Linked DNA regions of Arthrobacter crystallopoietes. The main gene of each other region encodes a partner of the protein of the gene in region 2 in a complex. Links are inferred from orthologs where the notes say so. Each region holds a gene or a part of one and is shown on either strand. Other genes may lie near its edges.

What was found. The genes of interacting proteins can lie anywhere in the genome.
Region 1: J5251_RS19175 (region 2) and J5251_RS12895 share a complex: the UniProt entries of both Bacillus subtilis proteins name them as parts of the possible RNA degradosome complex. The link is inferred for Arthrobacter crystallopoietes from one-to-one orthologs.

The regions. Positions count from the first base shown.
Region 1 is NZ_CP072014.1:2,804,141-2,807,297, reverse strand. What follows is about bases 134-3,134. They hold J5251_RS12895 (polyribonucleotide nucleotidyltransferase), read right to left. Parts: upstream 2,763-3,134; coding sequence 504-2,762; downstream 134-503. Other genes in these bases: rpsO (30S ribosomal protein S15), read right to left, coding at 3,091-3,134; J5251_RS12900 (M16 family metallopeptidase), read right to left, coding at 134-437. Outside these bases: more of J5251_RS12900, read right to left, coding at 1-133; more of rpsO, read right to left, coding at 3,135-3,157. UniProt on the Bacillus subtilis protein: Involved in mRNA degradation. Catalyzes the phosphorolysis of single-stranded polyribonucleotides processively in the 3'- to 5'-direction. Necessary for competence development in Bacillus subtilis.
Region 2 is NZ_CP072014.1:4,169,850-4,172,883, reverse strand. The notes cover bases 144-3,021. They hold J5251_RS19175 (6-phosphofructokinase), read right to left. Parts: upstream 2,158-3,021; coding sequence 1,129-2,157; downstream 144-1,128. Other genes in these bases: J5251_RS19160 (PspC domain-containing protein), read right to left, coding at 2,933-3,021; J5251_RS19165 (hypothetical protein), read right to left, coding at 2,697-2,936; J5251_RS19170 (PspC domain-containing protein), read right to left, coding at 2,407-2,664; J5251_RS19180 (GNAT family N-acetyltransferase), read right to left, coding at 382-1,092; J5251_RS19185 (YgfZ/GcvT domain-containing protein), read left to right, coding at 144-338. Outside these bases: more of J5251_RS19185, read left to right, coding at 1-143; more of J5251_RS19160, read right to left, coding at 3,022-3,034. UniProt on the Bacillus subtilis protein: Catalyzes the phosphorylation of D-fructose 6-phosphate to fructose 1,6-bisphosphate by ATP, the first committing step of glycolysis.

The sequences.
Region 1 (3,157 bases), 1.4 Mb from region 2 along the record:
ACGGCGGAGGTGATCATGTCCGCGATGACATCGATGGCCATAGGAAGATCGGTATCGAGCACGCGGGCGTAGTAGCAGGTGTTTTCCTTGGCCGTCGCGGCATTGGATTCCCCGCCGACCTCATCAAAAGCCGATGCGATCTCAAGCGCTGTGCGCCGCTTCGTTCCTTTGAACAGCAGGTGCTCCAGGAAGTGCGTCGAACCGTGCTGGCCCTCCGCCTCGTCCCGGGAGCCGACGCCAACCCAGAAGCCAATGGTTGCCGAACGCTGCCCGGGCATCGCTTCCGTCAGCACGCGGACGCCGCCGGGAAGTACGGAACGCCGCACCACGGAGCCGCCCGGATCCCCATGGATCAACGTGGGATCGGACCCGCCAAGATCGGTGGCGTCCGTATGGCCTTCCGTGGCGGATAGCGGCAAATGGATTCCTCGGGACATAGCGGAACTCCCCGCCGCAGAGCGTGACTCTGCAGCGGGGAGTTCGTTGCCAAATGCTTCAGGCATTTACTCTGCGGAACCTTCCGCCGGCTCCAGGACATCCTCGCTGGAAGCCTCGTCGCCGGCCGCCTCGTCGGCAACAACCGGAGACAACGAGAGCTTTCCGCGGTCGTCGATCTTAGTGATCTCGACCTGGACCTTCTGGCCTACGGAGACAACGTCGTCGACATTGTCCACGCGCTTGCCGCCGGCCAGCTTGCGCAGCTCGGAGATGTGCAGCAGGCCGTCCTTGCCCGGCGTCAGCGACACGAAGGCGCCGAACGTGGTGGTCTTTACAACCGTGCCCAGGTAACGCTCGCCCACCTCGGGAACCTGCGGGTTCGCGATGGCGTTGATGGCGGAGCGGGCTGCTTCGGCGGACGTGCCGTCGGTCGCGCCGATCAGGACGGTACCGTCATCTTCGATGGAGATATCGGCGCCGGTGTCCTCCTGGATCTGGTTGATCATCTTGCCCTTCGGGCCAATGACCTCGCCGATCTTGTCCACGGGGATCTTGACCGAGATGATCCGCGGAGCGAACTCGGAAAGTTCGTCCGGGGTATCGATCGCGGCCTCGAGCACGCCCAGGATATGCAGGCGGGCTTCGCGGGCCTGCTTCAGCGCAGCGGCCAGAACCGAGGCGGGAATGCCGTCGAGCTTGGTGTCGAGCTGGATCGCGGTGACGAACTCGGCAGTACCGGCAACCTTGAAGTCCATGTCGCCGTAGGCATCTTCGGCACCGAGGATATCGGTCAGCGCGGCGTAGCGGGTCTCGCCGTCGACCTGGTCGGAAACCAGGCCCATGGCGATGCCGGCAACCGGAGCCTTCAGCGGCACACCGGCGTTGAGCAGGGACAGCGTCGAGGCGCAGACCGAGCCCATCGAGGTGGAGCCGTTGGAGCTAAGGGCTTCGGAGACCTGGCGGATGGCGTACGGGAATTCTTCACGCGAGGGCAGCACCGGAACCAAGGCGCGCTCGGCGAGGGCACCGTGGCCGATTTCGCGGCGCTTCGGCGAACCGACGCGGCCGGTCTCACCGGTGGAGTAGGGCGGGAAGTTGTAGTTGTGCATGTAGCGCTTGCGCGTTACCGGCGACAGCGAGTCGATCTGCTGTTCCATCTTGAGCATGTTCAGCGTGGTGACACCCATGATCTGGGTTTCGCCGCGCTCGAAGATGGCCGAACCGTGTACGCGGGGCAGAACCTCCACCTCAGCGGTCAGCGTGCGGATGTCCGTCAGGCCACGGCCGTCGATGCGGACCTGGTCCTTCAGGATGCGCTGGCGGACGACCTGCTTGGTGACGGAGTTGAAGGCAGCCGAGACTTCCTTCTCGCGTCCGGCGAACTGGGCTTCCTCCGACCCACCGAATTGTGCCACGATCTCTGCCTTGAAGTCGTCCGCAGCATCGTTGCGGGTCTGCTTGTCGGCGATCGAGAAGATCTCGGTCAGCTTGGTGGCAGCAGCGGCTTCCACGGCAGCAAACACGTCGTCCTCGTAATCCTTGAAGACCGGGAACTCGACGGTCGGCTTGGCAGCGGCCGCGGCCAGCTGGGCCTGGGCGTCGCACAGGGACTTAATGAACGGCTTGGCCGCTTCCAGACCCTCGGCCACAACCTCTTCGGTCGGGGCGGGGGCGCCCTCTTCCTTGATCAGCTGCCAGGCGTTGTCCGTAGCTTCGGCCTCCACCATCATGATGGCGACGTCGTCACCGGCGACACGGCCGGCGACAACCATGCTGAAGACGGCCTTCTCCAGTTCGGTGTGCTTCGGGAAAGCAACCCACTGGCCTTCGATCAGCGCTACGCGCACGCCGCCGATGGGGCCGGAGAACGGCAGGCCCGAGAGCTGGGTGGACATGGAGGACGCGTTGATCGCGACAACGTCGTACAGCACGTCCGGGTTGATCGCCAGGACGGTGACAACGATCTGCACCTCGTTGCGCAGGCCCTTCACGAAGGCCGGGCGCAGCGGGCGGTCCATCAGGCGGCAGGCCAGGATGGCTTCCGTGGACGGGCGGCCTTCGCGGCGGAAGAATGATCCGGGAATGCGGCCGGCAGCGTACATGCGCTCTTCGACATCCACCGTCAGGGGGAAGAAGTCAAAGCCCTCGCGCGGGGACTTGCCGGCGGTGGTGGCGGACAGCAGTGCGGTGTCTTCGTCGATGTAGACCATCGCCGAGCCGGCGGCCTGCTGTGCAACGCGGCCGGTTTCAAACCGGATAACGCGCTTGCCGAAACGGCCATTATCAATGACCGCTTCCGAGAACTGAATTTCGGGACCCTCCAAGAGAGTCACCTCCGTTTCTGTGGTGTCGGAGGTGACCAGCATCGGCCCAGACTTGCGTGCTTCCCTCGGTGGGAAGCGCCTGCGGCTGGCCCTGGGGCCTGTCAACACCCGGTCTTCGATCGAGACCCCCGGGCGGCTGCGCATTGCTGCACCGTCCACTCCCGGAAATCACTACCGAGGACCGCGAATGCTTACGACGCCGGTCACTCCTGTTTTCTATTATGGTTGCCCACCTGCCGGATCCGGCCGGTGGATTTGCGCCATGCAAAGCGAAGGCGGCTCTTTCCTATGCCTTCAGCAGTTCAGAAAGAGCCGCCTTCACAGCAGACTAGCGGCGCAGGCCGAGACGCTCAATGAGCGCACGGTAGCGCGTGATGTCGGTCTCGCGCAGGTAA
Region 2 (3,034 bases):
AGGGCCAGGAGACGATTGCCCGGGTGCACAACCTGGGCCACCCGCCGCGCCGCCTTGTCTTCCTGCAGCTGGACGGTTCGCAGCATACCCTCCCCGCCGCCGGCAGCGAAGTCCGGCTCGGGGACCGCAAGGTCGGGACGGTAACGTCCGCGGCACTGCACTACGAGATGGGCCCGGTGGCGCTGGCCGTCATTAAGCGCTCCGTGGACCCGGAGACCCAGCTGCTGGTGGTAGACGGGGACTCGCAGTACGACGCTGCCCAAGAGGTCATCGTGGCGCCGGACGCCGGCTCGGTAGTAGGCCGGCCCAAGGGGTTGCTGCGCGGCGGACCGCGCTGACCCATGGTCCCGTGGCCCCGCCGTGCAGGCAAGGGCCGGGATATTAGTCCTGGCCCCTTGTCTGCAGGTGCGCAGAGGTCTGCGTGCCGGATTCGATGAAGCCGAGTGCCAGTGCGGTGGCCCGTGAGGCCTCGTTCGTTTCGTGACAGCGCCATTGCGGGATGAGTCCGGCCGTGAGTGCCTCGTGGCCGGCTATGGCCCCGATCAAGGTTCCGATACCGCGCTGGCGGTATCTCGGCGCGGTCAGCACACCGATATGGCCCAGGATCTGCTGCCACTCCTTATAGCCGGAACCGGCAATCGGTTCCGTTCCATTGACCAGGACAAAGGACTTGTCCATCGCGGACAGGGCCACCTCGTGGATGTCATCCGGCGGGCACAGCGACTCCAGCCGGGAGGCCTCCTGAACGGCGGTGGAAACCGTGACTTCTTCGTCCGGCTGGACCATCGGGAGGTCATCGGCGAAGTACAGCTGGGACTTGCCCAGGCCGTGGCCGCCGTGGCCCTTGGTCAGCTGGAGCAGCGTTTGGTACTCGGCCAGCTCGGCGTCGGAATGGCCTGCCGCGGCCTCAACGGCCCATTCCGGACCGACCAGTGCCGATCTGCCGAACAGCCGCACAAAGGTGAGGGTGTCGGCGTCGTTATCTATCCGGGTCAACCGGCCCGACGGCGACGCGAAGGCGGAATCCTCGAAGCCGAGCATACGTGCCCAAGCCAGCATCACAATATCCGCGGTGCCCGAGTCCAGTTTCATGTTTGCCACCCTATATCTACACAGTTCCCCACAGGCTCAGCCAAAGAGAACTGCGGCCTCGTCGTAACGGTGCTGCGGCACGGTTTTGAGGTTTCCCAGCGCCTCTTCGAACGGAACAACGACGACGTCAGTGCCGTGCAGGGAGACCATGGTTCCCCACCGCTTGTCCGAAACGGCGTCGACGGCAGCCATGCCGAGCCGGGTGGCCAGGACGCGGTCGTAGGCGGAGGGGACGCCGCCGCGCTGGATGTGCCCCAGGGTCGCGGCCCGGGTTTCGATTCCGGTCAGGGCCTCGATTTCCGGCGCGAGGTGTTCACCGATGCCCCCCAGCCGGGGACGGCCGGAAGCGTCCGTGCCGCGCTCGGCCCAGGGCTCGGCGTCGCCTTCCGGAACCCAGCCTTCGGCCACCACTACCAAGGGGGCGCGCCCGCGGTCGTGGGCCTCGCGGACCCACTCGGCGACCTGGGCGGTGGTCACCTTCTGCTCCGGGATGAGGATGGCATGGGCGCCGGAGGCCATGCCGGCGTGCAGGGCAATCCAACCGACATGGCGGCCCATGACCTCGGCGATCATGCACCGGTGGTGCGATTCGCCGGTGGTGCGCAGCCGGTCGATGGCCTCGGTAGCGATCTGGACGGCGGTGTCGAAACCGAACGAGTAGTCCGTGGCGTCAAGGTCGTTGTCAATGGTCTTCGGGACTCCGACAATCGGCAGGCCCGCGTCCGTCAGTTCCCGCGCGCCCGCCAGGGTCCCTTCGCCGCCGATGGCGATGAGCGCATCCACACCCAGGCGGTCCAGCGTGGCCGCGATCTTCTCGGGACCGCCGTTGGGCCCGTCATAGGGATTGGTGCGGGATGTGCCCAGGATGGTGCCGCCCTGTTTGGAAATGCCGCGCACGCGATGGCGGGGCAGGTCGATAATGTCGCCCTCGACCACACCCCGCCAGCCGTCGAGGAAGCCGACAAACTCGTGGTCATAGGACTTGATGCCTTTGAGCACGACGCCGCGGATCACAGCGTTCAGGCCGGGGCAGTCGCCGCCGCTGGTCATGATGCCGATTTTCACTCAGGTCCAACTTTCGTCGCGGGAATTGCCGATCGTCTCCAGAGCGCACCGTCGGGCTCCCTTCGATTCTAGGCAACTCCACCGGCGAGGGCACCCCTGACGCTGCATGCGCCTGCCGCAAAGGTAAAAAATCGCCGCACCGGAAAAGCAGAAGGCCCCCGCGGCGGATCTCGCGGGGACCTTCATTCGGCCGTATTGGGGCAGGAGCTGGCGGCGAAAGCCAGCGGCAGCAGCCGGCGATGACTGCGCTCAGCGGCGGCGGATGCCCTTGCTCTGGAGCAACTTCTCCAGGGCAATGCTGCCGTCATACTTGGGCAGCAGCAGCCAGGCCACCAGATAGGCGGCGACACCGATACCGGGAAAGAGGAAGAGCAACAGGGTAACGATGCGGACCACGGTGGCGTCCCAGCCGAACTTGTCGGCAATGCCGCCGCAGACACCGCCTACCCAGCGGTTGGGGCCGCGGCGGACCGGGATGGAACGGAGAGTCTTGTAAAGGGTGTCCATGGGATCAATGCTTTCGTGTTTGGGACTGATTGTCACTTGTCGTCGGCCTCGGCCGAATTGTCCTTGTTGCGCAGCACGCTCCAGATGCCCCCGGCCACCAGCGCGATGCCGGAACCGATCAGCAGGGCAATCAGGACGTGGCCGACGTTGAAGCTGATGTCCCAGAGCGCACTGAGCAGGACCAGCAGGCCCACTGCTATCGCGATCAGGCCCCAGACAATGGTTCCCGTGCTCGGTCCGGTGATGCCGCCGTTGTTGGATTCAGTGCTCATTGCGAGCCTTCCCTTCCCTGCGCTTCAACAATGTTCACATCGCTGGCAGCGCCTTTGATCTGCAGGATGATGTCCGGTCCTGCGCCGTCGTCGTTGAT